One region of the Rhizobium sp. BIGb0125 genome, then DNA from elsewhere that is predicted to be linked to it. Evidence: predicted binding sites of a transcription regulator. Region 1 holds the regulator's gene; each other region holds the start of a gene.
The links. The regulator LexA, encoded in region 1, represses DNA repair genes until DNA is damaged. The targets are predictions, from matches to a motif close to TGTTCNNNNTGTGTTCNG.
Positions count from the first base shown of each region.

Region 1 (7,506 bases):
ATCCTATGCAGGATGCCTCGATATGCTCGCCGTGTGCGAGGCGACCGGCGGTTATGAAGACCTGCTGCTGGATACTCTAAAAGACCTTTCCATCCCCGCACATCGCGCCGATGCGGCAAAGGTAAAAGCCTTCATCCGCTCCTGTGGCACAAGGGCAAAAACAGACCCGATCGATGCGCGCCACATCGCCGAATATGGCCTTGCCCGGAGCGCGAACCTGTCTCTCTGGCAGGCTGAAGCCCCTGATAACGCGAAGATAAAGCTGCTTGTGCGCCGCCGCGACGATCTTGTTAACATGCGGGTTCAGGAGGAAAACCGCCTCAAAGCCCCGCGCAACAAACCGATAGCCAAAGAGATTGCAAGCCATGTTGCCGAGATCAAACGGCGCATCGCCACCCTCGACAAACAGATCGAGGCGATCGTTCAGAATAATCAACGCATGAAGGAGCGACAGGTGATCCTGCTTGGGGTTCCTGGTATCGGCAAGGTGATTGCCCCGGTGTTGCTCGCTCTTATGCCGGAGCTGGGTCACATCGACCGCAAGAAGGCTGCAAGCCTGGCCGGGTGTGCGCCCCATCCAAGAGATAGCGGCACCTATCGCGGGCGTCGTTTTGCAACAGGTGGACGCCGGCAGTTACGGCCACTGCTGTTCATCGCAGCAATGGCTGCCAGCATAAGCAGGACCCATCTTGCGCAAACCTACAAACGTCTACTGGCCGCAGGCAAATCCAAACTCACAGCGCTCGGTGCCCTCATGCGCCACATCATCGTCATCGCAAATGCAAGGCTCAAAGAGTACGAAAACAATCAATCAAGACTGACTTGATGAGGGTCGAGAGGTGTTGCCTGCCAGCGAGCAAGGCCTGAATCCCGCGCATAAAAAAACACCGGCGAGAGCGCCGGTGTTTTGTGTCATTCACTAACCAATCAGCGCTTGGAGACTGGTACGTAATCGCGCTGTGGTGCGCCGGTGTAGAGCTGGCGCGGACGGCCGATACGCTGCTGCGGATCTTCGATCATTTCGTTCCACTGGGCAATCCAGCCGACGGTACGTGCCAGAGCAAACAGAACCGTGAACATGGTTGTGGGGAAGCCGAGAGCCTTCAGCGTGATGCCGGAGTAGAAGTCGACGTTCGGGTACAGCTTCTTTTCGACGAAGTACGGATCGGACAGGGCGATCTTTTCCAGTTCCAGAGCAACCTGCATGATTGGGTCGTCGCCGTTGCCCGTTGCTTCGAGCACTTCATACATGGTCTTCTGCATGATCTTGGCGCGCGGGTCGTAGTTCTTGTACACGCGGTGACCAAAGCCCATCAGGCGGAACGGATCGTTCTTGTCCTTGGCGCGGGCAATATACTCAGGAATACGGTCAACAGAGCCGATTTCGTTGAGCATGTTGAGCGCTGCTTCGTTGGCGCCGCCATGGGCAGGGCCCCAAAGGCAGGCAATGCCAGCTGCGATACAGGCGAACGGGTTTGCACCGGAAGAACCTGCCAAGCGAACAGTCGAGGTCGATGCGTTCTGCTCATGGTCAGCATGCAGGATGAAGATACGGTCCATGGCGCGGGCCAGAACCGGGTTCACCTTGTACTCTTCGCATGGAACGGCAAAGCACATGTTGAGGAAGTTCGACGCGTAGTCGAGGTCGTTCTTCGGGTAAACAAATGGCTGACCGACGTGGTACTTGTAAGCCATTGCCGCGATTGTCGGCATCTTGGCGATCATGCGAAGGCTAGCGACCATGCGCTGGTGCGGATCGGTAATGTCGGTCGAGTCGTGGTAGAAGGCAGACAGGGCGCCAACGGTGCCAACCATCACAGCCATCGGATGTGCGTCACGGCGGTAACCGCTGAAGAACTTCGTCATCTGCTCATGCACCATGGTGTGGCGCGTTACGCGGTTGTCGAAATCCTTTTTCTGTTCTGCTGTTGGCAGGTCGCCGTACAGAAGCAGGTAGCAAGTTTCAAGGAAATCGCCCTTTTCGGCAAGCTGCTCGATCGGGTAACCGCGGTGCAGAAGGACGCCTTCGTCACCATCGATATAGGTGATCTTGGATTCGCAAGATGCAGTCGATGTGAAGCCGGGATCATAGGTGAAATTGCCGGTGTGCTTGTACAATGCAGCGATGTCGATGACGTCTGGGCCTATCGCTCCCTCTCGAATGGGAAGTTCTACTGTCTTGTCGCCGAGCGTAATAGAAGCGCTTTTTTCCGTCATCATAATCCTCCGAGAACATGCGTTTTGGATGCCGTGAGGCATCTAGGCGTTAAGCGTTCAGGATAGCTATCTGATCCTGCGCCATATGCCAAGCTATCCAAAAGGCAAATTGTGCGTTGCGGTATCAACTTGTGCCAAAAACTAGGCTTTTGGCGTTTGACTGTTTCATATTAGGTCAATGCTTCCTTAAAATATAAGTGGTTGCATTGTTGTTGTGCCGGTTGCAAATTACCCCCTGTCCGGCGGGGGAGCTGCGGGTTTGACTGTAAGACCATCGCAAGAATTGCGACAGCAGGAACCGTTGAGACTTGATCTCCCCGGTGAGGGTGATTCCTTTGCTCTGCAACGATATCAGGGCGGGGTAGCAGAGGTTTATGAACAGTCTGCAACGGCAGGGAATTTATCCGGTCGGATATCGTCGCTGTCGCGCATGTTGGACATCGAAAAGGCCTATGGCCACGGCTTTCTTTGCATTCCGGTTTTTCTGGCAGTCGGTGCCGTCATCTGGTTTTCGAGCCTTCAGACACCGTCACCCTACCTGCTTGCTGGCGGCTTTTGTTTAGCCGGCACACTGGCGCTCACGCTTCGGTACCGCGCGGCACCACTGGCAGGATTGCTTAACCTTGTTGCGCTGTGTCTGGCAGGCATGCTGCTGGCGCAATTGGAAAGCTGGCGGCAGGATACTGTCACCATCGATACGCCCGTCACCACAGTTGTGTCAGGTGTTGTCGAGCGACGCGAGGTGGATGCCCGCGGGTACTGGCGCTACATCATATCGGTCACCGGGACTGAAAACCCTGTACTGTCGCGCCCGCCGCAGAAGATCACGGCACTATCAAGAAGTCGCCATCAACCGATAGAAATCGGGCAGGGCGTTACCGGCCGCGCACGCCTGTCTCCACCCTCAGGACCGGCCTTGCCTGGTCTGAATGACTTTGCCTTTTCCGGCTATTTTAATGGCATAGGTGCAACCGGTTTCTTTTATGGAGCGCCACAGCCTGCGGTGAGTGAGGCGATCAAACGCCGCATTGCGGAACGCGGACACTGGCTCAGTGTGACTGATACAGGGCTTTATCAATTGCGCAGCGCCATTGCCGAGCGCATCCGCAGCACGATTGGCGGCGACGCCGGCGCTTTTGCCGCCTCGATCATAACCGATGAACGGCGTGCAATATCAGAAACCACCATGGAAGCACTGCGTGTGTCCGGCCTTGCCCATATCGTTGCCATCTCGGGCCTCAACATGGCGCTGGCATCGGGCATATTCTTCGTTGGCTTGCGCACGGCACTCAGCTGTTTTCCGGGTTTTGCCGAGAGGCGGCCGGTCAAGAAGATCGCTGCCTTTGCCGCCCTTATCATGACGCTCGCCTATTACCTGATTTCAGGGTTTGCAGTGTCTGCCGGACGGGCATGGCTGATGATGTCGATCATGCTGATCGCCGTGCTGTTTGACCGTCCCTCGATCAGCCTCAGAAATGTTGCCATTTCCGCCATCATTATTATCTGCGTTTCGCCGTCAGAGGTCATGGGGCCAAGTTTCCAGATGTCCTTTGCGGCAACCATTGCGCTGGTCGCCGCGTATGGTTTCTGGACACGGCGGCGCGCCGCACAAGACAGCGCAACATTCCGGACGACACATACGCCGCTTACCCTGAAGGGCCTGTCCATCTTTGGCAGCTTCTGCGCCGGTATTGTCGTGACCTCGCTGATTGGCGGGGTCTCCACGGCCATCTATTCGATGGAACATTTCCACCGTGTCACCACCTATGGACTGGCGGCGAACCTCGCCGCCATGCCGGTTATGTCTTTCATCGTCATGCCCTTTGCCTTGATCGCCATGTTGCTGATGCCCTTCGGGCTGGACGGGCCGTTTCTGACCGTCATGGGTTACGGCATGGCGATGACAATTGATATTGCCACCTATGTGGCCTCATGGGGAGGCGATGCCGGGGTCGGACGACAGCATCAATGGTTTTTGGGCGCTGGAACGCTTGGCCTATTGGCGCTGACACTGTTTCGCACCCGACTGGCTTGGGTAAGTGCTGTGTTCCTGTTGGCAGGCCTTGTGCTGTTTGTGCTGTCACGGCAGCAGGACAATGCCGATCTGGTGGTTTTTGAGGACGGGAAACTGATGGCACTGGTTGGCGAGGATCAGGTTGCCAGCACCAGCCAACGCCCATTCGGCTTTATCTATGACCAATGGGCGCGGGCTTTGTTCTTACCTGACAAATATATTCGGCCAAACATGCTGCCGGAACTGCCGGTCCCAGAACCTCCGCCTGACGACACCAATGACAAAACGACTGGCAATGCTGATGCTGCGCCACCACGATCAAGACGGCCGATGCTGGACGAACACACCATTCAGACGGAAAGGCAGGTGATGTCTGCCGCCGTTACAAACGCATCTGATGCCTTTACCTGCCGCCGCGACAGCTGGTGCATCGCCAGATCAGCGAAGGGGCAGGTGGTGATTTCCGTGCTGGATAACAGATATCTTGGTCTCGCCTGCGACATCGGTTCTGTGGTTATCACCACGCGTCCCACATCATTTGAAACCTGCCGCTCCGGCGCCTTTTTGCTCAGTGCCCAGACATTGCGGCGCACCGGATCGCTGGAGATCACATTTTCAACTGAGGCAACAACCGCCGCAAACCGGCATTTGCCGATAGAGAGAATGACAGCTGCCATGTATGGTTCCTACCGTCCATGGACCATGCATCGTTATTACAACTGGCGCAGCAGGACATTTGAAACAGCAGTACCGCCGCATGTCTCGCAACTGCTGGACCGTCACTAGACTAAAGTGAGTTGAAGGCAAGTTTTGTCGGGCGTTTTCCGGCGACAGTAGCGATGACGCGCTGGCGCGTCACCTGGCAGTGATATGGGTCTGCTGATGACCGCTTAGTGGTATCTGCGGATCAGGCCGACCAGCTTGCCCTGAATCTTGACGCGGTCAGGTCCAAAGATACGGGTTTCATAGGCCGGGTTTGCAGCTTCAAGCGCAATCGATGCACCTTTGCGGCGAAAACGCTTCAAGGTCGCTTCTTCATCATCGACCAGCGCCACGATGATGTCACCGGGATTGGCGGTCTTGGCGTTGCGGATGATGACCGTGTCGCCGTCAAAGATGCCGGCATCGATCATCGAGTCACCGCGCACTTCCAGTGCGTAATGTTCACCAGAACCCAGCATGTCAGCCGGCACGGACACATCATGTGTGTTGTTCTGGATGGCGGAGATCGGCACACCGGCCGCGATCCGTCCCATCATCGGCACCGATACCGAGCTGCCGCCATCATTGGCGCTGACAGGCGCGGGGGTCGGAGCAGGGGCGACAACCGGTTTTGGTTTGCCAAGGCTGCCTTCGATCACACTTGGTGAGAAGCCACGCTGTGGTTTGAGGCTTGGCGAATAGGCTTCAGGAAGTTTGATGACTTCCAGTGCGCGCGCCCGGTTTGGCAGGCGGCGAATGAAGCCACGTTCTTCAAGCGCTGTGATCAACCGGTGAATGCCGGATTTGGACGCGAGATCAAGCGCATCCTTCATCTCATCAAATGAGGGAGGAACACCGGATTCTTTCATTCTTTCGTGAATGAAAAGAAGCAGTTCCTGCTGTTTGCGTGTGAGCATGAAGTCGCACCCCAACCGTTGATGAAAATCGAAACAAATGCAGAACATACACTATATGTTCCATATGTGTTCCGCAAGGCTTTAATATTTCGTAATCGCCGCGCCGGTGAATTTTCTTTCAAACAGCCAAGACGTGTAATCGCTGCCTATCACGCTGTTTTTTAAACGATTTCACGTCAATTCATCACAAAACGATCCGTCAGAAAGCTGAGGCGCGCAACACCGCCCGTTAGCCGACCAACCGGCATGATTATCGATCTGATATCGTAAGGTGCCATGATTCGGTTCGTTTGATTCTCTCCACCAGATTGGGTTGGCAGCGCATATTCCCTGTGCATTTTTACCTTCACGAGGAAGCATTGCGTTGAAATCTCTGTTATGGGGAGGGTTCGCTGCTCGTTCGGAGTCGGCATTCAACATCTATTTTTGACAGTATAAGGTTTTAGGGCATTGCAGGTCGGCATCGACATGGGAACGCTATCGGGTGGGCAGGCTGCCAAACTCGACATTGAGGAATTGCTCGCCACGCGTCTGCTGGTGCAAGGCAATTCCGGTTCCGGAAAGTCGCATCTGCTGCGCAGGCTTCTGGAACAATCCGCCCCCTGGGTTCAGCAGGTCATTATTGACCCTGAAGGGGACTTCGTGACGCTGGCTGATAAGTTCGGCCATATCGTTGTGGATGGCGAGCGCACAGAGGGTGAGTTGGCCGGTATTGCCAACCGTATTCGCCAGCACCGCGTATCCTGCGTCCTGACGCTTGAAGGTCTTGATGTCGAACAGCAAATGCGGGCCGCAGCTGCATTCCTCAACGGCATGTTCGATGCCGACCGCGAATATTGGTATCCGGTGCTGGTGGTGGTCGACGAAGCGCAGATGTTTGCGCCGTCCGTGGCTGGTGAAGTAACCGAAGATGCCCGCAAGGCTTCGCTTGGCGCCATGACCAACCTGATGTGTCGCGGCCGTAAACGTGGTCTGGCCGGCGTTATCGCCACGCAGCGTCTGGCAAAACTCGCCAAGAACGTGGCGGCGGAAGCCTCCAACTTCCTGATGGGCCGTACTTTCCTTGATATTGACATGGCACGCGCAGCCGACCTGCTCGGCATGGACCGCCGTCAGGCGGAAATGTTCCGCGATTTGCAGCGTGGTAATTTCGTGGCGCTTGGCCCGGCTCTGTCGCGCCGCCCACTGCCTATCGTCATTGGTGCTGTGGAAACCTCGGCTCGGTCGTCATCGCCCAAGCTGATGCCGCTGCCCGATGCACCGCAGGACGTGGAAGACCTGATCTTCACGCCAGACCCGGAAGAATTTACGCGCGCCCCTGTGCGCCGCACGCCACCGGCACCGCGCCCGACAACGGACATTCTGGCAGAGCTGTCGCGCTCGACGCCGGCGGCGATCACGCCAGCCTCCGAACAGCCGCAGCGCAGCAGCGCCTCGGACATGACGCCGGAAGAGCGCGAAGAGAAGATTTCAGGCGTTCTCTACGAAATTCTGGATGATCCGCAGTCGGCCTATCGCACCGATGCGGTGCTCTATCAGGACTTTCTGGTGCGTGCCCGCATGCGCCGCATTCCCGGCACGCCGATGGCGCTGTCGGAATTCCGCCGTCAGGTGGCAATTACCCGTTCCGGCGTTGATGCCGAAATGGCGGCAAGT
Region 1 covers NZ_JANUDV010000003.1:661,268-668,773, reverse strand. The annotation lists gene M2418_RS11575 (transposase) at 1-826, shown strand, start outside; gene gltA (citrate synthase) at 928-2,217, opposite strand; gene M2418_RS11565 (ComEC/Rec2 family competence protein) at 2,519-5,017, shown strand; gene lexA (transcriptional repressor LexA) at 5,122-5,850, opposite strand; gene M2418_RS11555 (ATP-binding protein) at 6,301-7,506, shown strand, end outside.

Region 2 (7,506 bases), on a different contig from region 1:
GCGTTGCGCCAATTCACGCACCTCCTGGGCTACCACGGCAAAGCCTTTGCCTGCTTCGCCCGCACGGGCAGCTTCCACACCGGCATTCAGTGCGAGAAGGTTGGTTTGAAAGGCAATTTCATCGATCACACCGATGATCTGGTTGATCTGTCGTGACGAGGCCTGAATGGCTTCCATGGCCGCTATCGTCTGCCCCATGATCTTCCCGGAGGATTGCGTTTCGGCGTTGGCATCCTTGGCGATCTTGCTTGCCTGCTCGGCGCGCGCGATCTGGTGTTTGACGGCATCGGTAATGGCGTTGATGGCACTTGCCGTTTGCGTAATCGAAGCGGCCTGTCGTTCCGTGCGTTCGGCCAACTGGTCTGATCCAACACGCATTTCTTCTGAGCCGCTGCGCACAGCCTGCGAATTGCCACCGATTGAGTGCAAGGTGTCGCTGAGGGTTGCCAAAGCCTGATTGAAGTTCAGCCGCAGGCTTTCAAGCTCCTGTGGGAAGGGCTTTTCAATACGGTAGGAGAGGTCACACTTGGCAAGGCGGTCCAGCCCCTGATCAAGAGAGTGGACTACCATTTGCAATGTTGCGGCCTCAGCCTCACGTTCCACCAGGTTCTGCCTGCGGGTTTCCTCGGCTTCGGCACGGGTGCGGGACGTAGTGTCTTCCAATTCGCGCTGCTGAATCAGCTTTTCCCGAAAACTGCCGAGCGCCTTGGCCATGGTGCCGATTTCGTCTTTTCTGTCCTGCGCGGTGATTTCAGTTTGCAGGTTGCCATTGGCAACCTCGCGCGTGAGGTTGGCGAGTTTCGACAGCGGTGCAAACAGCCGTCTGGAGAACACGGCCGTGATCAGGCACATGGCGATCAGTACACATATGCCTATGACTGCCAAAGCGCTGGCAATAGAGAACGAGCCTGCATCCAGTTCGCTTTGCAGGATGCTTTCAACGGCAAGATAGGTCTGGCCATTAAACTCGATCGGCCGCGCATAGGCGTTGGCCTTGGCATTGCCGCGTTGGATTTCGGCGACCGTCATACTCTTTTCAGCCATTGCCTTTGACTGGAAGGTAAATGGTGCAGGATCGAGATTGGTCAGCTTGCCCTGATCAAGGCCGATTGCCGAACCGTCAGCAGACAAAACGGCAGACTGTTCAGAACTTGCCGGTGCAATACCCTTAGCAAGCAACTGTACGAAAACATCGCTGTGAACACGGAAAAGGACGACACCCTTGAAGGCTTCGAACTTCATGACTGGTACGGCAAAATAAATATCGGATTGACCGGTTGCCTGTTCTACCTTCCAGCCGGAGAAGCTGGAGGCTGCGATATCACCAACCGCTTTGCTGGCGTTTTCTGCCGCACGCGCAAAGGCGACCCCCAATCCGGTATCCTTCCAGGCCGCATCCGTGGTGTTTTCCGCGAAGGACGCGTCCTTTTTATAGGAGTAATAGACGGTGCCTGATGTGTCGGCAAAAAGGATATCGCTGAAAGGTGTGCCTTTCAGGTAGGTGGCAATGTCAGTCTGGGTTTTTTCGTGGGTGGAGTAATAAAAACCACTCGGATTTTCCGGTTTGATCAGCTTTTCGCGTTGATCCGCAGGGTTGGGATTTTCCGAGATGAATACCCGTTTCAATTCAGCCTTGGCATCTCCGGAGTTTTTCTGGACCGTTCCCCAGCCACTACGCATAGAAACCACAGCCATTTGCAGGGCTTCGATTTTTGCGATGGAATCGGCCTGGTTTTGCAGTTGCTCCAACCTCTCTTTCAGCATGTCGCCACGGAAGGTCAGCACACTTTCCATGGCGTTCTGGGCCTGCTCTTGTAGAACGCTACTGCTGCTTCGGTAAGCCAGCAGGGTCATGAGCGAGATGGAGACGAACATCAGTGCCAAAAAAATGACCAGCACTTTTGATGAGATTGAATGAAACCTGTTTAACATCAATACGAGCCTATGCCTGTCTGGAACAACCGCAGACCAACAGGCCACAGGGTTGCCAGTGCCAAGTGAAGTTTATGCTTCTTGTTTTATTTGGAACGACAGGCGGTGCCCGGAATTCCCCTCTATTTTTGATGCGCAGCATGCGGACAGGAATTTAAGTGTTGGTAAATGCTGCAGTGCAAATTTATCAATGTTGTCGTTTTGTTCACTTCTCGCTGGCAGGTATTTGTTGCTGACGATAGAGTGAGACCATGCAACAGACGATTCGCATCATAGGAATAGACCCCGGCCTTCGCCGCACGGGGTGGGGGATTATCGAAACACTGGGCAACAGCCTGCGTTTCGTCGCCTCTGGAACAGTGACATCTGACGGCGATATGGATCTGGCTTCGCGCCTTTGCCAGTTGCATGACGGACTTGCCGAGGTGGTGCATTCCTACACACCGGATGAGGCGGCGGTTGAACAGACCTTCGTCAACAAGGACGCTGTGGCGACGCTGAAACTGGGACAGGCGCGTGGTATTGCCATGCTCGTTCCGGCACGCGCCGGGTTGCCCGTCTCCGAATATGCGCCGAATGCCGTCAAGAAATCGGTGATAGGTGTCGGACATGGTGACAAACAGCAAATTCACATGATGCTGAAAATCCTGATGCCGAAAGCTGAGTTCAAGGGTAACGATGCGGCGGATGCGCTGGCCATTGCCATCTGCCACGCACATAATCGCGGTGGCGACCGCATGCGTCGCGCGCTGGCGGCGGGTTGATATTTTTCACTGTTTAAACGGGCGTTGTCATGATCGGTAAACTCAAGGGCACAATTGAAGAAATCGGCGATGACTATGTCCTCGTTGACGTGCATGGTGTCTGTTACGTCGCGCATTGTTCAGCGCGCACACTGTCCAGGCTTGGCTCGGTGGGTGAAGCCATTGTGCTGTTCATCGAGACCTATGTGCGCGAAGACCAGTTGAAACTGTTTGGCTTCATGTCTGCGCTGGAGCGGGAATGGTTCAACCTGCTGCAAAGCGTGCAGGGAGTGGGCTCCAAGGTGGCGCTTGCAGTGTTGTCGACGCTGTCACCTTCGGAACTGGCCAATGCCATTGCGCTGCAGGATAAGACCGTTGTGTCGCGTGCACCCGGCGTGGGACCAAAGGTTGCCATTCGCATCATGACCGAGCTTCGCAACAAGGCGCCTGCCTTTGCTGGTGAGGCATCCGGTTCGATTGGTCTGAAACAGGAACTGGGTGAGGGGGCAGCGCCTGCGCCGGTTGCCGATGCCGTATCGGCTTTGACCAATCTGGGCTATTCGCGCGATCAGGCTGCCAATGCGGTGGCGGCGGCGCTTAAAAATGGCGGTGAAGACGCCGACAGTGCCAAGCTTATTCGCCTCGGGTTGAAGGAACTGTCCCGGTAAGGCAAAAGAACAACATCAAAGGCATCTGTTTTGACCCGGTGCCGTCTATTCTCTGCAATGAAGATGGAATGCGCTGAATGAGCGATGCCACAAGACTGATATCGGCGGACAAGCGTGGCGAGGATATCGACACAACCTTACGCCCGCAATCGCTCGACGAGTTTACCGGGCAGGCAGAGGCGCGCGCCAATCTGAAGATCTTTATCGAGGCAGCCAAGAACCGTGGTGAGGCTTTGGACCACGTACTGTTCGTGGGACCACCCGGACTTGGCAAAACGACACTCGCCCAGATCATGGCCAAGGAACTGGGCGTCAATTTCCGTTCGACATCCGGTCCGGTGATCGCCAAGGCCGGAGATCTTGCCGCCTTGCTGACCAATCTGGAAGAACGCGACGTTCTGTTCATCGACGAAATTCACCGGTTGAACCCGGCCGTCGAAGAAATCCTTTACCCTGCGATGGAAGATTTTCAGCTCGATCTGATTATCGGTGAAGGGCCAGCTGCGCGTTCGGTCAAGATTGACCTGTCCAAGTTTACGCTCGTTGCCGCGACAACCCGACTTGGCCTGCTGACCACGCCATTGCGTGACCGCTTTGGCATTCCAGTCCGTCTGTCCTTTTATACGGTCGAAGAGCTGGAGCTGATCGTTCGCCGTGGTGCGCGACTGATGGGCCTCGGCATGACCGATGAAGGCGCGCGCGAAATTGCCCGTCGTGCACGTGGTACGCCACGTATTGCCGGCCGCTTGTTGCGGCGAGTGCGTGACTTTGCCGAGGTTGCCAAGGCGGAAGCCGTTACGCGGGAAATCGCAGATCAGGCACTGACCCGTCTTCTGGTTGACAATATGGGGCTCGACCAGCTCGACATGCGTTATCTGACGATGATTGCCGTCAACTTTGGTGGCGGTCCGGTGGGTATTGAAACTATTGCCGCCGGATTGTCAGAACCACGTGATGCGATTGAGGATATTATCGAGCCCTACATGATCCAGCAGGGGTTCATTCAGCGCACGCCACGCGGCCGCGTGTTGACGGCAACGGCATGGAAACATCTGGGGCTGCAGCCACCGAAGGATATGGAGGCGGCACAGTTCCGCCTGACACTGGAGGATGACTGAGGCTCGTTTGAAGGAGAGACCATGAACATTTACGATCCTGTCCGCGGCTTTCGTAAACTTGCCTTTAACAATGCGCTGGCCAATTACCGTCTACATCAGGCTTGTCGGCAATTGCAGCCGGGAGAATTTGAGGCGCCGCGGGTTTCCTTCTTCCCGTCCATTCGGTCGACACTCAATCACATCCTCGTTGTCGACCGATTTTATATCGATGCGTTGCAGGGTGGGAGTTTGGGCCCCGCTGCATGGGCTGACCCCGAACCCTACAAGAACATTGACGACTTGGCCATTGAGCAAGGCGCTTTGGACAAGGTTCTCATCACGCTTACTGATGATCTCACCGCTGAGGAGCTCTCCTCCGAGGTCCTCATTCACCGTCAGCAGCGTATTCAGCGTGAACGGTTTGACGACGTTTTGCAGCACGTCTTTCAACATCAGACGCATCATCGTGGCCAGGTGCATGCAATGTTGGCTGGTACAAGTGTTAAGCCGCCGCAACTGGATGAATTCATTGTTGCCGATGACGCGAAATTTCGTCAGGACGAGGTCGCAGCGCTCGGGCTGGATGAGAAACGGCTTATGCAGGCAGGATCATTTTTATGACACAAGACATGCGCATCCGCATGAAATTCAAACCAAGGCGTATTTTCCAGATGCGGATTGCCGGACTGGCTTTTCGCGATGGGCATGTGCTGGTGCACCGTGCGACACACGAGACATTTTGGACATTTCCCGGTGGTCGGGCTGAAGTGGGGGAAACATCTGCCGAGACGCTTGCCCGCGAAATGGTGGAAGAGCTGGGTGCTGAAGTCCAGGTCGGTCGCTTGCTCTGGGCCGTTGAAAACTTCTTCCATTATGAAGAAAAACATTGGCACGAACTCGGCTTTTATTACTTGATGGAACTGCCTGAGAGCTTTCCATTCCACCCCAGTGATATCATCCACCGGGTGCAAGATGGTAAAAACGAGCTGGAATTCCGCTGGGTGCCGGCGACGCGTGACGCCTTGAAAGCACTCGATATTCCTCCCTATTTCATTGCCGACGAAATCGAAGATCTTCCAACGACGGTCAAACATCTTGTGTGGCGGGATGGCGATCTGGATGTGGCCGGTCATCTCTGAAAGTCGTGTTCACAGAGTTTTGAATGGGGTTGGCATCACGCTTTCTTTCGTTCCAGCTGTTGTGGTATCTGCCGGTTTTCATCTGAAGCAATTAGTTTCCTAATCGGGACGGACGTCACATCATGAGCGACCAGCTTTTTTCACTTTCCGGTGAACTCATTGAACATGGCCACCGCTTGACGCAACGGGTCTATTACGAAGACACGGATTTCTCCGGTCTGGTCTATCATGCCAGATACCTGCATTTCCTTGAGCGCGGCCGCACCGACTATCTGCGGTGCCTGGGTTGCGAACAAAGCGCACTGCTGACGGCTGATGAAGAGGGTTTGGTTTTCGTCGTCCATCGTATGGAAATCGACTTCAAAACGCCGGCGCGAATGGATGACGTATTGACCATCATAACGCGCACCGAAAAGGCGGGCGGGGCGAAAATGGTGCTCACTCAGGAGATTTTGCGCGGCGAAACTCTGCTTGTCGCAGCCAAGGTTATTATTGCGGTGATCAACGCCAAAGGGCGGCCGAGGCGCCTGCCAGAGACCATCAGCGAGAAATTTCTCAAATAAACGTGATAAAAGCCAGCGTTCTTTTCTGATGGTAGCGAAAGTGTAACACTCTCTTAACCATAATGTAGTCTTACTTTCACGATCGCTATTTGTGCGCTGCACGCCTTCCTTTAACCAAATTTACAGGCAAGGAAGGCGCAATGGCAAATAACGGGGCTTGCGCAACGGGGTTAACGGTCAGGTGCCGTTCTTCGGCCATGAGCGCACACTTGAAACCGCCCGGTCTCGTGCCGGGCGTTTGGATTCGGGGATTGAGTATTTATGGAACAGGCAGGTTTGGCAGCAGCGACACATGACGTAAGTCTCTGGGCACTGTTCATGCAGGCGGGCTTCATCGTCAAGGTGGTCATGATTGGTCTTTTGGCTGCGTCCGTTTGGACGTGGGCAATCGTCATCGACAAATATGTGAGCTTCGGCAAGGCGAAGAAGCAGTTCGACCAGTTCGAACAGGTCTTCTGGTCCGGCCAGTCACTTGAAGAACTCTACAGAACGCTCGCAGAGCGCCAGAATGGTGGCCTTGCCGCTATTTTCGTCGCGGCGATGCGCGAATGGAAGAAATCCTTCGAACGTGGCGCGCGTTCACCCATCGGCCTTCAGATGCGTATTGACCGCGCAATGGACGTGACCATGGCCCGTGAAAGCGAACAGCTGGAATCAAAGCTCGGATCATTGGCGACCATCGGTTCTGCAGGTCCGTTCATCGGTCTGTTTGGTACGGTTGTTGGTATCATGACCTCGTTCCAGGCGATTGCCGGTTCCAAGTCCACCAACCTGGCTGTTGTTGCTCCCGGTATTGCCGAGGCGCTTTTGGCAACCGCGATCGGCCTTGTTGCCGCTATTCCTGCGGTTATCGCCTACAACAAGTTCACGGCGGATGCAGGTAAGCTTTCTGCACGTATGGAAGGTTTCGCGGACGAGTTTTCCGCCATCCTGTCCCGTCAGATTGATGAGAAACTGCAGCCCCGCCAGGCCGCACAGTAATCGCATACGGTAATTTGTGGAGTAGACGCTATGGGTATGTCAGCAGGTGGCAATAGCGCCGGTTCCGGTGGTCGGCGCGGTCGCGGCGGTCGCCGCAAGGGCGCCATCAGTGAAATCAACGTGACACCGCTGGTCGACGTCATGCTGGTGCTGCTTATCATCTTCATGGTGGCTGCACCGATGATGACGGTCGGCGTGCCAGTCGATTTGCCGCAGACCTCGGCGAACGCTCTCAATTCCGAAACGCAGCCGATCACCATTTCGGTCAATGCCAATGGCCAGATCCATTTGCAGGAAACTCCGATCGAAGCTGCTGAGGTGGCCGATAAGTTGCAGGCTATTTCCACCACCGGCTACAATGAGCGCATTTTCGTGCGCGCAGA
Region 2 covers NZ_JANUDV010000001.1:282,988-290,493, forward strand. The annotation lists gene M2418_RS01260 (methyl-accepting chemotaxis protein) at 1-1,932, opposite strand, end outside; gene ruvC (crossover junction endodeoxyribonuclease RuvC) at 2,184-2,696, shown strand; gene ruvA (Holliday junction branch migration protein RuvA) at 2,726-3,343, shown strand; gene ruvB (Holliday junction branch migration DNA helicase RuvB) at 3,421-4,461, shown strand; gene M2418_RS01280 (DinB family protein) at 4,483-5,061, shown strand; gene M2418_RS01285 (NUDIX hydrolase) at 5,058-5,579, shown strand; gene ybgC (tol-pal system-associated acyl-CoA thioesterase) at 5,702-6,142, shown strand; gene tolQ (protein TolQ) at 6,404-7,123, shown strand; gene tolR (protein TolR) at 7,154-7,506, shown strand, end outside.
Region 2: ruvC (crossover junction endodeoxyribonuclease RuvC) is a predicted target of LexA. The motif match lies at 2,124-2,141, and genes of this name have one in related genera.

Region 3 (7,506 bases), on a different contig from region 1:
AATGTCAAACCGGGCGGTTCTCCACTCTTCCTTGGCCTGTTCAATACGTTCTTTTGATGAAGAAACGAAGTTCCACCATATATATCGTTTGGAATTGAGGGCAGCCCCGCCAAACAGCATGATATGACAGCCTGTTTGTCCGCCCTTCAGCGTTATATTGTCGCCGGGGCGAAACACCAGCAACTGATCGGCGGCGAAAATATCGCCAGCAACATCCAGAGAGCCGGAAAGAATGTAGATTGCCCGCTCTTCATGCATCGCGTCGAACGGGAATGTAACGCCGGGTTCGAGGCTGATATCAGCGTAGAGTGTATCGGAATAGGTTGTAACCGGCGAAACCAGTCCACCCATCGAACCAACAACGACACGGCCGCGTACACCTTTGACATCAATATCAGGCATATGTTCACGCCCGGTATGGGCAAAGGCCGGTGCCATTTCTTCCAGATGATCGGGCAGCGCCAGCCATGTCTGCAAGCCGGACATCGAAAGCGGATGCCCGCGCAGGTTCTCCGGTGTGCGCTCCGAATGAACAATGCCACGACCGGCCGTCATCAGATTGATATCGCCGGGGCGAATGACCAGTTCGGTCCCCAAGCTGTCGCGATGTTTGATCTCGCCGTCAAACAGATAGGTGACAGTCGAAAGGCCGATATGCGGGTGCGGTTTCACATCCAGCGCTTCACCGGCTTTCAAAATGGCAGGGCCCATACGGTCAAAAAAGATGAATGGCCCGACAAGGCGTCGCTGGCGGGTGGGCAGTGCCCGGCGCACTGCAAAACCGCCAATATCACTCGAGCGTGGAATGATCAGGTTTTCGATCGCGTCGCAACTGAATGCATCACCGGCGGCAGGATCGTTCCCGGGAAAAAAGGACATCGTGTATTTTCCTTCTTATTTCCCGGCAAACTAGCACAGATGAACGGAATTGGCAGAGCACGTCTTGTGAACAGCGTGTACTGTTTTTGAACGGATCAACTTAAAGCGGAAATCCACCTGAACGACTTATTCGCCGTCGAGCGGCTCAACACCTTGTGGTGCACCATTCCGATCAAGGCGGATTTTTTCGATGCGCTTTTCTGCGGCGGTCAGCAGGTTCTCGCAATGCTTCTTCAGGGCTTCGCCACGTTCGTAAATCTTGATGGAATCATCAAGTGCAACATCACCACGTTCAAGACGGGCCACGATGCTTTCCAGTTCCGCGACAGCTTTCTCGAAAGAGTAGCTGCTAACATCGGTTGCGCTGGTCGTGTCCGTCATATTCAACCCTTCATCATTCTCAAAATATGCATGGCCGCCGATTCCGCCAGCCCTTCCAGATCATAACCACCTTCAAGCAGGCTGACGACCCGGTTCTGACAATATTTGTCCGCCATCTCCAGAAGTCGGCCCGTTGCCCAGTCGAAGTCATCGCCAACAAGATTGATATGCGCCAGCGGATCGCGGTAATGGGCATCAAAGCCGGCAGAGATGATAATCAGGTCCGGCGAAAAATCGGAGATCGCCGGCAAGACACGGGATTTGAACGCCTCACGGAAATGATCGCTGCCGGTGTTGGGAGACAGAGGCGCATTGACCACGTTGTTCTTCACGCCGGTTTCCTTCTTGTCACCGCTCCACGGATAAAGGGGCATCTGGTGCGTGGAGCAAAACAGCACGGAAGTGTCTTCCCAGAATATATCCTGTGTGCCGTTGCCGTGGTGAACGTCCCAATCGACAATGGCCACGCGTTCAGCACCATGCACTTTCTGTGCGTGGCGTGCGGCGATAGCGGCATTGTTGAACAGACAAAAACCCATGGCTTTTGACGTCTCCGCATGGTGGCCGGGAGGGCGCGATGCCACAAACACGTTATCGGCGGCGCCGGAAAACACATCATCCACCGCCGCCATAGCCGCGCCAATGCCGGTCAATGCGGCCTTGAGGCTTTTCGGTGAAGCATAGGTGTCGGCCTCAAGGCGGTTGATACGGCCTTCCTCTTCCGGAATTTCCCGCATCACGCTCAGAAGATGTTCTTCCGGATGTGCCAGAAGCACCGCGTCCTCATTGGCCTGCGGCGCCTGCTTGCGCTCCAGCCCGCCGAAATTCGGGTGCTCCAGCGCAATGTTGAGCGACCGTAACCGATCGGGGCGCTCAGGGTGCCCCTCTGGTGTCAGGTGTTCAAGAAAAATGGGATGCTCATAAAGACGTGTGGCCATGGTCTATCCAGGTGTCTTTTAAAAAGGTGAAGCTGAAAAAAGCGGTCAGACGCGTTGTGGCAAAAGCGGATAACCCGCCAGAACTGCACGCCCTGCAAGTGCCGCCAGAACAGCCTTGAGAACGTCACCTGGAATGAAGGCCAGCGAACCAAGGAAAGCTTTTTCCAGACCCGTGCCGGCCGCGTAACCCAGATAAGGCACACCGAAAGCATAAAGCACCACAACACCGCCGGTGACGCTGGCAATGAAGAAACCAACGCCTTGGACCAGACCGGACTGCTGACGATTGACCAGTTTCTCCGAGAGGTAACCGGTGACGAAGGCAGCAAAAATCCAGCCGATCAGATAACCAGTTGTCGGCGTGTTGAAAATCGACAGACCTCCGCGACCGCCCGACAGTACCGGCAGGCCGATGGCGGCAATCAGGATCGTCAACAACACGGCCAGCGTGCCACGTTTTGCGCCGAGCACGACACCGGCCAGCATCACACCGAGCGACTGCGCCGTAATTGGAACGGGGATAATGGCGACCGGAATTGGCGGCAGCAATCCAAGCGCAATAATGATCGCTGAAAACAACGCAATAAGAACGAGGTCACGGGTCTTCATGGGTTTAGTCTCCCCTCAAAATATCAGGAGATGAGGTTTGGCCTCTGAAACCGCGCGCGTCAATGGCGTCGGCAATCGCATCCGCATCCTTCAACGTCATAATAATCAGCGGAACAAGGATTGTGTGCAATTTCGCCCGTATCCCGCGTGCCCGATGGGCGTCCTGCAACAACTCGTAGCGGTGAACGACCTCTGGTACGAAGCGAATAACCAGCCCAACCGCAAGGCCGATGTCGGCAGCCTTGGCCAGTCCCAGTTTTTCCAGGGGACGGATGGCTAGCGTGATTTCGTCCATGAACTGCGAGATACTGACACTTGCCGTTATCGCGGTTGCCAAGAGCGTGAGCGCAGTCAGACGAAAAAGAGAGATGGTGGCTTCCAGCGGTGAGGCAAACACGAAGCTAAACAAGGCGATTACCGTAATCGTCAGCATGACCGGCCGCAGACGCGATAGGGTTTCTTTCAAGCCCAGATGTGCCTGCCACAACACGCCACCACCGACCAGTAGCCCGACGGCCAAGAGAAAGGGATCGCGCGTCATGAAAAGTGCAATGCTGAACAGGGCAAGCGAAATCAGTTTGACGCGTGGCGACAAACGGTAAAGCCAGCCGGTTCCCTCAACGTGCAGGCTTCTCATGACAAGGCCAATTCGCGGTAGAGGCTGATGGCATTAGCAGGTGACGTATCGGCATGCAGACTACCCTGATTGAATACCAGCACACGATCGAAAGTTTCCAGCAGGGCAAGATCATGGGTGATGACAATCAAGTCCTGCTCCAGCCCAGCCATTGTTTTTTCCACAAGCGCACGGTTCTTCAGATCAAGCTGGTTGGTCGGTTCATCCATGATCAGGATTTGTGGGCCGGTTATCGTCAATGCGGCCAGAGCCACCAGCTGCAACTCGCCACCGGAAATCTCATGAGCGCGACGGTTTGCCAGATGTTCGATGCCAAGACGTTGCAAAACGGCTTCAACTGCGGCATTCAGCGCCGCCTTGCTCAGTCCGCGGTTTTTCAACCCGAAAGCAATGTCATCGCGAATAACGGGCAGAATGATCTGGTTTTGCGGGTTCTGGAAGATAAAGCCGACCTGCCGCAAAACGGCGACATCATCCTTGACGGTGTCGAGCCTATTGACCGTGACGGTGCCGCTTGTTGGTTTGGTCAATCCGTTGATCATGCGAGCAAAGGTGGTTTTGCCGGAACCATTCAACCCGATAATACCGATACGGTGTTCTTTCAGCGTCAGGCTCAGAGGGTGAAGGGCAGTGCGGTTTTCAAACCGTGCGCCCGCCTGGTTAAAGCAGATGTCCAACCGCCACGTCTCCTGAAATACGATCATTCTTGTTCAAGCTTACGCGGAACGTTTGGAGCATCAGAACGGACCTGTAAAGGGTTCAGCAGTGGCGATCATTAAGAACAAAAAAAGAACATTGATTTTCAGATTTTATCGCACTAACGTTTCGACCATGGCGATTGAGATTGAAAATCAGATGGCACGACGGTTGTTTCTGGCGAAGCAGGGGCTTTGTGCCGCGCCTGCACGTGCCATGGACAAACAGGGCCTGTTGCAGCTTGTCGATAATATCGGCTTCGTTCAGGTGGACAGTATCGCTACCGTCGAGCGCGCCCACCATCAGATCATCTTTTCACGCAACCGCACCTACAAACCCAAACATCTGACCGAACTTCTGGAAAAGGATCGGTTGCTTTTTGAGCATTGGACGCATGATGCCTCCATTCTGCCGTCTCGATTTTTTCCCTATTGGAAACACCGTTTCCGCCGCCGCGAACCGGGTATGATTGAGCGCTGGACCAGATGGCAGGGCGAGGGGTTCCGTCAGGCTGTTGAGGAAACCTACGCACGGATTGTGGAGAACGGTCCGGTCATGTCACGTGACGTGAAGGCCGAGGATCATAAGTCGGGCGGTTGGTGGAACTGGCATCCTTCCAAAACTGCCTTGGAATTTCTGTGGCATACCGGCAAGCTGTCGATTTCTGGCCGGGTGAACTTCCAGAAGGTTTATGATCTGACGGAACGGGTATTACGCCCTGATCATCACGAATCGGATGTCGATCATGATGCGTTTCTTGACTGGGCCTGCCGCGAGGCACTCAAACGGCTTGGTTTTGCAACCTCGGGCGAAATCGCTGCCTTCTGGGATATCGTGACACCGCAGGAAGCTAAGGCCTGGGTTGACAGCCACCGCAATGAATTGACCGATGTGATCCTTGCGTCAGCTGATGGTAAAAAACTGCGTGCCTGTGTCGCCTTCCGCGACATTGAGGATGATTTGCAGGCAGTGCCTGAGCCGCCAAGTGGCATTCGTGTCCTCAGCCCTTTCGACCCGTTGCTACGCGACCGCGCTCGGGCGGAACGACTGTTTGGCTTTTTCTACCGTATCGAAGTGTTCGTACCCGAACCCAAACGGCAATACGGTTATTACGTGTTTCCGTTGCTGGAAAAGGACCAGATGATCGGCCGCATCGATATGAAGGCGGATCGCAAGCGCGGAACGTTGGACGTAAAGCGTCTTTGGCTGGAGCCGGGTATACGCGGTTCTGCCGGGCGTTTTGACAGGCTGGATGCCGAACTAAAACGTCTGGCACGGTTTACCGGTGTCGAGAGCGTCAATTATCTGGAGGGCTGGAAAGGGGACTGATCCCCTTTCACCGGTAATCTAAAACTCTGCAATCAGCAGATTTCGGTCTCTGTGATATTGATACCAAAACCCTCAAGGCCGACATAGTGACGCTCACGGCTGGCCAAGAGCTTGATCGAGCTAATGCCGAGGTCTTTAAGGATTTGTGCGCCGAGACCAATTTCCAGCCACTCATGTTCGCGTGACCGCGCCTGTGCATGATCCTCGTCAATGGCTGTCTTTTTGCGGTTGCGGCTTGGGTCACTTGCTTGACCAACACCGACAGAGCCTTCACGCAGGTAAACGATCACGCCGCGGCCCTGTTCAGCAATTTTTTGCATATAGTGCTGCACCGGTTGCTTGTTGCCGAAGATATCGTCAGCAACATTTTCAGGATGCAAGCGTACGGGAATATCGACGCCGTCACGAATATCACCAAAGATGATCGCCATGTGCTGCATCGGATCCCAGGGCAGCGAATAGGTCTGCGCCTTGGCAGGACCATAGGGCGTTTCGATGGTAAATTCAGATTCCATGTCCACCAGCGTTTCTTTGCGCTGGCGATAAGCAATGAGATCGGCAACCGAAACCTGCTTCATGCCATGGGTCTCGGCAAAAGCTGAAACCTGCGGGCCACGCATAACGGTGCCGTCATCATTGACCAGTTCACTGATCACGCCAATCAATGGCAGGCCCGCCAGCTTGCACAGATCAACGGCTGCTTCGGTATGGCCGGAGCGCATCAAAACGCCGCCTTCACGCGACACCAGCGGGAATATGTGGCCGGGGCGGGTAAAGTCGGCCGCGCCGACATTGGGATTGGCAAGGTTGCGAACCGTCAATGTACGGTCATCGGCAGAAATACCGGTCGTGGTGCCGTGCTTGAAGTCGACGGAAACGGTGAAGGCCGTGGTGTGTGCGCTATCGTTTTCTGCCACCATCGCATTGAGGTTCAGGCGTTTCGCCTCCTCACGTGGCATTGGGGCACAAACAATGCCGGAGGTGTGGCGCACGATGAAAGCCATTTTTTCTGCCGTGCAATGCACGGCAGCAACGATCAGGTCACCTTCGTTTTCACGATCGTCATCATCCATGACAACAACGATCTCACCGGCTTCGAAGGCGCGGATTGCTTCAACGACACGCTTTTGATCATAGGCCATGTTCAGTTCCTACTTCAGACGGCCGGTCTGGCCGCGGTCCCGCAGATAATGATCGGCAACAGTGCACGCCACCATCGCCTCGCCAATCGGTACGGCGCGAATACCCACGCATGGGTCGTGACGACCCTTGGTGCGAAGATCGACGTTCTTACCGTCAGCATCGATCGACTGACGCTCGGTCAGAATGGAGGAAGTTGGCTTGATGGCGAAACGTGCCACGATGGGTTCACCGGTCGAGATGCCGCCGAGAATACCGCCAGCATGGTTGGACAGGAATATCGGCTTGCCGTCATTGCCCATGCGCATCTGGTCGGCATTTTCTTCACCGGTCAGTTCGGCAGAGGCAAAACCTTCACCGATCTCGACACCCTTTACGGCATTGATCGACATCAGATTGCTGGTGATATCTTGATCGAGCTTGGCATAGATAGGCGCGCCCAGTCCGGCCGGCACATTTTCAGCGACCACTTCGACAACCGCACCAATCGACGAACCGGCTTTGCGGATGCCGTCGAGATAGTCTTCCCAAACCGGAACCATCTCTGCGTCAGGGCAGAAAAACGGGTTCTGGTCGATCTGGTTCCAGTCCCAGTTATCTCTGTTGATCTTGTGTTTGCCGATCTGCACCAGTGCGCCACGCACAGTGACCTGCGGCAGAATCTTGCGCGCCAAACCACCGGCCGCCACACGGGCTGCCGTTTCACGCGCTGAAGAGCGGCCACCACCACGGTAATCACGAATGCCGTATTTCAGATCATAGGTGTAATCGGCGTGCCCCGGCCGATATTGGCGGGCAATTTCGCCGTAATCCTTAGAGCGCTGATCGGTATTTTCGATCAGCATGGAAATTGGAGTGCCGGTGGAAATGAATGTTTCGCCATCCTCATCCAGCATC
Region 3 covers NZ_JANUDV010000002.1:710,393-717,898, reverse strand. The annotation lists gene M2418_RS07480 (pirin family protein) at 1-879, opposite strand, end outside; gene M2418_RS07475 (exodeoxyribonuclease VII small subunit) at 1,006-1,260, opposite strand; gene M2418_RS07470 (histone deacetylase family protein) at 1,263-2,198, opposite strand; gene M2418_RS07465 (biotin transporter BioY) at 2,244-2,807, opposite strand; gene M2418_RS07460 (energy-coupling factor transporter transmembrane protein EcfT) at 2,812-3,444, opposite strand; gene M2418_RS07455 (energy-coupling factor ABC transporter ATP-binding protein) at 3,441-4,121, opposite strand; gene M2418_RS07450 (winged helix-turn-helix domain-containing protein) at 4,276-5,469, shown strand; gene ribB (3,4-dihydroxy-2-butanone-4-phosphate synthase) at 5,502-6,611, opposite strand; gene aroC (chorismate synthase) at 6,621-7,506, opposite strand, start outside.
Region 3: M2418_RS07455 (energy-coupling factor ABC transporter ATP-binding protein) is a predicted target of LexA. The motif match lies at 4,222-4,239, and genes of this name have one in related genera.

Region 4 (7,506 bases), on a different contig from region 1:
TAGGGACGTCCCAGAACAATGTTGGCGGTGAGAGTATCATTGAGCAGTTGCACTTCCTGCGGAACGATACCGACCGCTGAAAACCAGTCATCTCGGTCGATCGTTCCAATATCGCGGCCATCGATACGGATATGCCCCTTTTGCGGCAGCATGGTTTTTTGCAGCAGCTTGAACAGGGTCGATTTTCCCGAACCGGTTTCGCCGGTGATAAAGGTGAGCCGTCCGGGCGAAGCACGGAACGAGACATTTTCAACACCGCGTCCATTTTCATAGCGGAAACCGACATCCTCAAATTCGATTACGCCCTGCGACAGAACCAGTCCGGCCTCCCCGCCCGCCCTTTGCTCTTCCGGTGCATTCCACATGCGGGCAAAGGGCGCAAAACGGGCAAGCGCCCTTACTGTTTCATTGATCGACTGGCCAATCAGTTCAAACGGCACATTCAGCTGCAACAACAGCATGTTGAACAGCACGATGTCACCCACGGACAGTTGCCCTTGCTCATAGCGTGGCAAAAGCAGGTAGAAGGTGATGATGAATTGCAGAGCCAACGCCAGCGAAATCATTGCCACGAACACGATACGACGCAGCGAATACAGCCGCCAATTGTCGTAGATCGAACCTGCACTTTCGGCAAAGCGTGCCTTCATCCATTCCGTACTGTCGGTGTGCCGCAAAGGTTCGATCATGCTGATGGCATTACCGACAAAGCCGGCATTCTGCTGTCCGGCATCAATGGCCTTTTCGAGATAAGGACCGGTGATACGGTTGGAGACGAGTGTCAGGCCGATAAAGATCGCACCATAGAGACATACGATCAGCAGCACATCAAAACTGATGACCGCACCCAGCATCAGCGTTGCAAACAGGAAAGCCGAAATACCAGGCAAAAACGAAATGAACATCATCTGCATGAAGATGGATGTTGCCGATGCGCCTTGCGTTTGCGCCGCCTGGATTTCGGTCGGATTGTGATCGGTAAAAAACGATGGCGGTTTGTTGATGATACGCTCGAAGAAACCGGTCGCAGCGATGTAATCCAGCCGTTCGGAATGAATGACGGCCATATATTGCGTGCAGCGCTGCACGCCCATGGCACCGGCTGTCAGCAGCGCATAAAAGGTAAAGGCCAGCATCCAGCGCACCGGCGTAGCCGGAAGATCGTCCACCAGTCGGGAAAAGACATAAGGACCGGTGACAGCCAGCATCGATCCGGCAAGGATGGTCAAGACTAGAAGGGAAATCGACAGCCGGGCATTCTTCCAGTAGTCAGCATAAATGCGAAGAAGCGGCCCGATTGCAGCGCTGTAATTATTCCGCATAAACGGCACTCCCCAGGTTGAGACAACTCAAGGTGAATAACCGCAGTAAAGGTCGCGGGCGGGTATTTCAACCCGCAGCAGCCTCAGGCGGGGTTTTCAAAAACCGATTGAACGCAGGACTGCGACCGTTGCCACGCCAGCAAAAGCTGCAGGCAAAAGTGACAGGCGAAGTGCGGCAACGGCCGTTACCAGACAGGCAATGCTTTCCGCCGTACCGGTTGACAAGGCGGTTGGCGTCACCACGGCCATCAGCACCGCTGGCGGCACCGATGACAGTGCCTTTTTCATGCGTGGGCCGGGATTGGTGTAGCGGACCAGCAGCAAACCGCCCATACGGGTGCTTACCGTTGCCACCATCATCGCAAGGATGGCAAAAAATGTTGATGTATCAAGGCTCATGCCGGTTGCTCCGCATCAGCCTTGTTCTCATCCGGCAAAGTTTCCGTCCGCCCAAAGGCTGCAACTGCCAGCCCGGCAAGCGCGCCCGTGGCAATGTACCAGGCACCGGGAATGTAGAGGTGTGTCACCCATGAGGTCAATGCACTGGCCAGCAGCACAAGTCCGGTTTCGGTGCCCTTCCAGAACCCCATCAGCAATACAATGAACACGGCGGGAAAGGCAAAGTCGAGCCCGATCACCGTCATGTCGCCCATGACCGAGCCAAGCAAGGCGCCGGCGAGTGTCGAGACATTCCAGACGGCGTAGATCGACAGCGCAGCACTGGCAAAAAAAGCCGGTGTCAGCCTAGCCTTCATCGCACGGAATTCTGACAACGCCCAGGATTCGTCCGTCAGTACCAGCATGGCGGCATATTTACGCCAGCCGTTGAACCCATCCAGCTTCGAGGCGATGGACGCACTCATCAGCACGTGGCGCAGATTGACCAACAGAGCGGCAAAACCGAGCGCCACCCAGCTTGCCGGATGGGTCCATAAATCCATTGCAACGAACTGCGAGCCGCCGGCAAAGACAAACAGCGACATCAGGCAGGCCTCGAGTGCCGACAGACCCTTTGAAACCGCGACCGCACCAAACACCACGCCAATCGGTACCATCGCCACCAAAAGCGGCGCTGCGGCCCGCAACCCCGCCAGCACGTCACCCGACTTCACTATCTTTGCCATCACCATCTCCGATATCCTGGGAGATGGCAGGTAGAGAAGGATGATGGGTGCGTCTTGAACAAAAGTGATGGGGACAGAGAACACCACGGAACCGTTGCCAGACGATTTGGTCTCAGGCAGCGCGGAACTGACCCGGTGTAATGCCGGTGCGCGCCTTGAAGTGGCGAGTGAAATGCGCCTGATCGGCAAATCCGCATTCCAGTGCTACAGAGGCGGGATTATCACCCAACCGCAGCAAACGACGCGCCTTGCGAATACGCACATCCGTCAGATAGGCGTGCGGCGTGATGTAGAATTCCTTGCGAAACGCCCGGATCAAATGCGCGCGGCTGAGCCCGGCAATGGCCGCTAGTTGTTCCAACCCGATGTCGATCTCGCAATTGTCGGTGAGATAATCCCTTACCCGGTAAACCGCTGTACGTTCGCGCGTTTCCACCGGCAGGATGATCGTGCTGCCGTGGCGACGAAATAGTTCTGCCAGTACGCTGAACATACCTTCATCGGCCTCCAGCGCACCGGACTTCTGCTCGAGTCGCTGATGGGCAATCTGGAACGCGGCAGCCATTTGCGGGTCTTTTGGCAAAAAGCGCGGGAAAGACGGCGTGCCATGAAACGCCCTGCCCGTCACGTCCTCAATCACCTCCTGCAACAACTCCATGTCGGGATAGATCATCCGGTAGCGATAACCTTCACCTCCCGGTGCACCATCATGGATCTGGCCGGGATTGATCAGGTAAAGATTGCCGGGACCAGTCTGCTCTCGGGTGCCATTGATCGTCGATATCTGCGAGCCGGATTCGATGGCGCCAATGCTGAAGGTCTCATGCGCGTGCGGGGAATATTCATGCGTCAGGAAAGTCGCGCTCAGGCACTCCATATGCTGGAACCGCCTGTCGCGCCAGAAACGCGTGGTTTCCGTCGTGGCAAGCGGCATATCGTCAAGGGCCTGTTTCTGCGAAACGCTGTGCATAGTGAAAGAATAAAGCAATCCGTCATTACCGTCTTGAACAAAAGTGATAGGCTTTGGCTCAAATAGTTTTTGAGCAGCATTGCGAGACAGCATGACCGATTTCGACGATAGCCTTTCCGATTATGACGAATTCGAGCATGCGCCGCTGCGGCTGACTGTTGATCTCGGTGCACTGGCGGATAACTGGCGCGACATGAAAAAACGCTCCGGCAAGGCGCGGACCGCCGCCGTGGTCAAGGCTGACGCCTATGGCATGGGTATCGAAGATTGCGGCACCACGCTGTACCATGCCGGGGCACGGGACTTTTTCGTGGCAACCGTTGCCGAAGGCGTGACACTGCGTCCGCACGCTCCGGAAGCACGTATCTTCGTGCTGTCAGGCATCTGGCCAGGACAGGAAGCGCATTTCTTCAACAATGATCTTGTGCCTGTCGTCGCGTCGGAAGAGCAGTTGGCTTTTTGGATGTCGACGCTCGCCGAACGGGGTGATCATCCATTCGCCCTTCATGTCGATACCGGCTTCAACCGTCTTGGATTGCCGCTGGATGAGGCACTGTTTCTGGCCGACGATATCTCGCGACCAGCCAGCTTCGACCCGGTTCTCGTGCTATCGCACCTAGCATCGGCGGACACGCCCTCTTCCGCCATGAACAAGGCACAGCTTGAATCATTCCGTAAGGTTAGCGCTGCTTTCGAAGGTGTCGAATCAAGCCTTTCAGCTTCTGCTGGAATATTTTTGGGTCCAGACTATCACTTCGATCTGACCCGTCCCGGCATCGCGCTTTACGGCGGCGAAGCCGTCAATGACGTGGATAATCCGATGCGCCCGGTCGCCAAGGCGGAAGCGCGCATCATTCAGGTGCGTGAAGCCGGTGAAGGACAGACCGTCAGCTACGGTGGCACTTTCCTGCTCAAGCGCGCCAGCCGCCTTGCCATAGCATCAGTCGGTTATGCCGACGGTTATCAGCGTTCGCTTTCCGGTTCCGGCATTCCTTTGAGGGAAATGGGTTATGGCGGCGCCTATGGTTTCATCAACGGCCACCGGGTCCCGGTTGCCGGTCGCGTGACCATGGACCTCACCATTTTCGATGTCACCGATGTGCCCGAAAATGCCGTGCGCGCTGGAGATTACATTGAACTGTTCGGCCCCAATGTACCGGTGGATGAGGTCGCGCGTGCGGCAGGAACCATCGGCTATGAAATGCTGACCGGCCTTGGTCTGCGTTATGAGCGGCAGTATTTGTTCGACGGCGAATAATTAAAACCGCACCGCCTTTAAACAACAGGCTTGCAAAGCCGACGGCAGGCGTTTATCCCGGCATTAAGTTCTTTATTTGTTCTCATTCAAGATACTGCCGGGAGCCACAACCGCATGGCCAAGACCAAAACCCAATTCGTGTGCCAGAACTGTGGCACGGTGCACACCCGCTGGGTTGGCAAGTGTGAAGGTTGCGGTGAGTGGAACACCATCATTGAAGATGACCTGATGGGTGGCATCGGCTCAGGGCCCGGCAAAACACCCAAGAAAGGTCGTCCGGTCGCTTTGACGGCACTATCAGGGGAATCCGAAGAAGCGCCGCGCATTGCAACCGGCATGGACGAGTTGGACCGCGCAACCGGTGGCGGTTTCGTCCGTGGCTCGGCAGTGTTGATCGGTGGCGATCCCGGTATCGGCAAATCGACGCTGCTGATGCAGGCCGCCGCAGCCCTGTCGCGACGTGGCCAGCGTATTATTTATGTCTCGGGTGAAGAGGCCGTGGCACAGGTTCGTCTGCGTGCGCAGCGTCTGGGCGCGGCACAAACCGACGTGCTGCTGGCGGCAGAAACAAATGTCGAAGATATTCTGGCAACCATTTCCGAAGGCAAGCGCCCGGATCTGGTGATTATCGATTCTATCCAAACCCTGTGGAGCGACACGGCCGATTCGGCACCCGGTACAGTCACCCAAGTGCGTACCGGCGTACAGGCGATGATCCGTTTTGCCAAACAGACCGGTGCCGCCATGGTGCTTGTTGGCCATGTGACCAAGGAAGGCCAGATTGCCGGTCCGCGTGTTGTTGAACACATGGTGGATGCGGTGCTTTATTTTGAGGGCGACCGCGGTCACCACTACCGAATCCTGCGGACGGTGAAGAACCGTTTCGGACCAACGGATGAAATCGGCGTGTTCGAAATGTCCGACAAGGGCCTGCGGGAAGTTTCCAATCCATCCGAGCTTTTTCTGGGTGAACGCAACGCAAAAGCCCCGGGCGCTGCGGTTTTTGCCGGCATGGAAGGCACCCGCCCTGTACTGGTTGAAGTGCAGGCGCTGGTGGCAGCCACGTCTCTCGGCACCCCGCGCCGCGCCGTAGTCGGTTGGGATTCGTCACGCCTTGCGATGATATTGGCGGTGCTGGAAGCCCATTGCGGGGTGCGACTTGGTCAGCACGATGTGTACCTGAATGTCGCTGGCGGTTACCGCATCTCGGAACCGGCCGCCGACATGGCTGTGGCTTCCGCACTGGTTTCGTCGCTTGCCGGTCTTGCCCTTCCGGCCGATTGTGTTTATTTCGGCGAAGTCAGCCTGTCAGGAGCGGTAAGACCCGTTTCGCACACGGTGCAGCGGTTAAAGGAAGCGGAAAAACTGGGCTTTACCCAGGCACTGCTTCCGACAGCATCGGCGGAATTGCCTAAAACCGGCAACGGCCGATGGGCAGAAATTGAAAGCCTGCCGGATCTCGTTGCGCGCATCGCAGGTTCCGCCAACCGCTTCAAACAGGTTGAGGAAGATGAATATTGATCCTTTCGCTGGCTAAGCCTGTGGTGTAAGAGGATCGCAAACAGGCAAGACGGTGCTTTGATAAAGCCCCGCGACCTTTGGAGCTGGTATATGCCCATCACGATTTTCGACGGTATTGTTCTCGCCGTTGTACTTTTCTCAGCCGTTCTGGCCATGGTGCGCGGTTTTTCCCGCGAAGTTCTGTCCATAGCAAGCTGGGTTGGTTCGGCTGCTGCCGCCTACTATCTCTACCCGGTTCTGGTGCCTTACGCCAACAACTACACCAATGACCACCGCATCGCGATTGCCGGTTCGGCAGGTGTGGTCTTTCTTGTTGCGCTGATCGTTATTTCGTTCATCACGTCCAAGATTGCCGACTTCATCATCGACAGCCGCATCGGCGCGCTGGACCGCACGCTTGGCTTCCTGTTCGGTGTGGCCCGCGGCCTTCTGCTGCTGGTCGTTGCACTGGCATTCTGGAACTGGCTGGTTGACGTCAAGATCCAGCCGACATGGATGACCCAGGCCAAGTCCAAGCCATTCCTCGACATGCTGGTGCAGAAGCTGGAAGCTGTGCTGCCAAGCAACATCGAGCCCGAAGTTCTAGACCGCATCATGGGCCGTAATCAGGACGCGACGACGGAACAGGCGCCTTCTGAAGAGGCCCCTGCAACCAACGCACCGGCAACAAACAATTGACACTGTGTTGCGTCTTGCGTGATACGCAAGACGCCTTACATGTGGTATGGTTTTTTCAATAGAGCAGTAACGGACCTTCCCGGAGAAAGATTTCACCGGTCAGGTCTTTGTTTTTTGGGCGCATGACTTTCAAATCCACGACTATTTGAAGGTTGGGCGAAGATCAAAATATTACAGTACCTCGAACGCTTGATGACATGAAGCACGGTACTGTAGGGAGCAAAGGCAAGACGCATGAACCAGCCGCTTTCGCATTCCACGATCAAAGATGTTATCGATGGCGACACGCTGCATGAAGAGTGTGGCGTGTTTGGCATTTTGGGGCATGAGGACGCAGCTACGCTGACCGCTCTTGGCCTGCATGCCTTGCAGCATCGTGGACAGGAAGCCGCCGGTATCGTTTCCTTCGACGGCAAGCGCTTCCATCAGGAACGCCACATGGGTCTGGTCGGTGATCATTATACCGACCCTGCAACCCTCTCCCGCCTGCCCGGCCATATCGCCATTGGTCACACTCGTTATTCCACGACCGGCGAAGTGGCGATGCGCAACGTGCAGCCGCTGTTTGCCGAACTGGAAGAAGGCGGCATTTCGATTGCCCATAACGGCAACTTCACCAACGGCCTGACCCTG
Region 4 covers NZ_JANUDV010000002.1:403,927-411,432, forward strand. The annotation lists gene M2418_RS05950 (ABC transporter ATP-binding protein) at 1-1,322, opposite strand, end outside; gene M2418_RS05955 (AzlD family protein) at 1,419-1,721, opposite strand; gene M2418_RS05960 (AzlC family ABC transporter permease) at 1,718-2,446, opposite strand; gene M2418_RS05965 (AraC family transcriptional regulator) at 2,559-3,380, opposite strand; gene alr (alanine racemase) at 3,508-4,674, shown strand; gene radA (DNA repair protein RadA) at 4,789-6,195, shown strand; gene M2418_RS05980 (CvpA family protein) at 6,286-6,873, shown strand; gene purF (amidophosphoribosyltransferase) at 7,108-7,506, shown strand, end outside.
Region 4: radA (DNA repair protein RadA) is a predicted target of LexA. The motif match lies at 4,741-4,758, and genes of this name have one in related genera.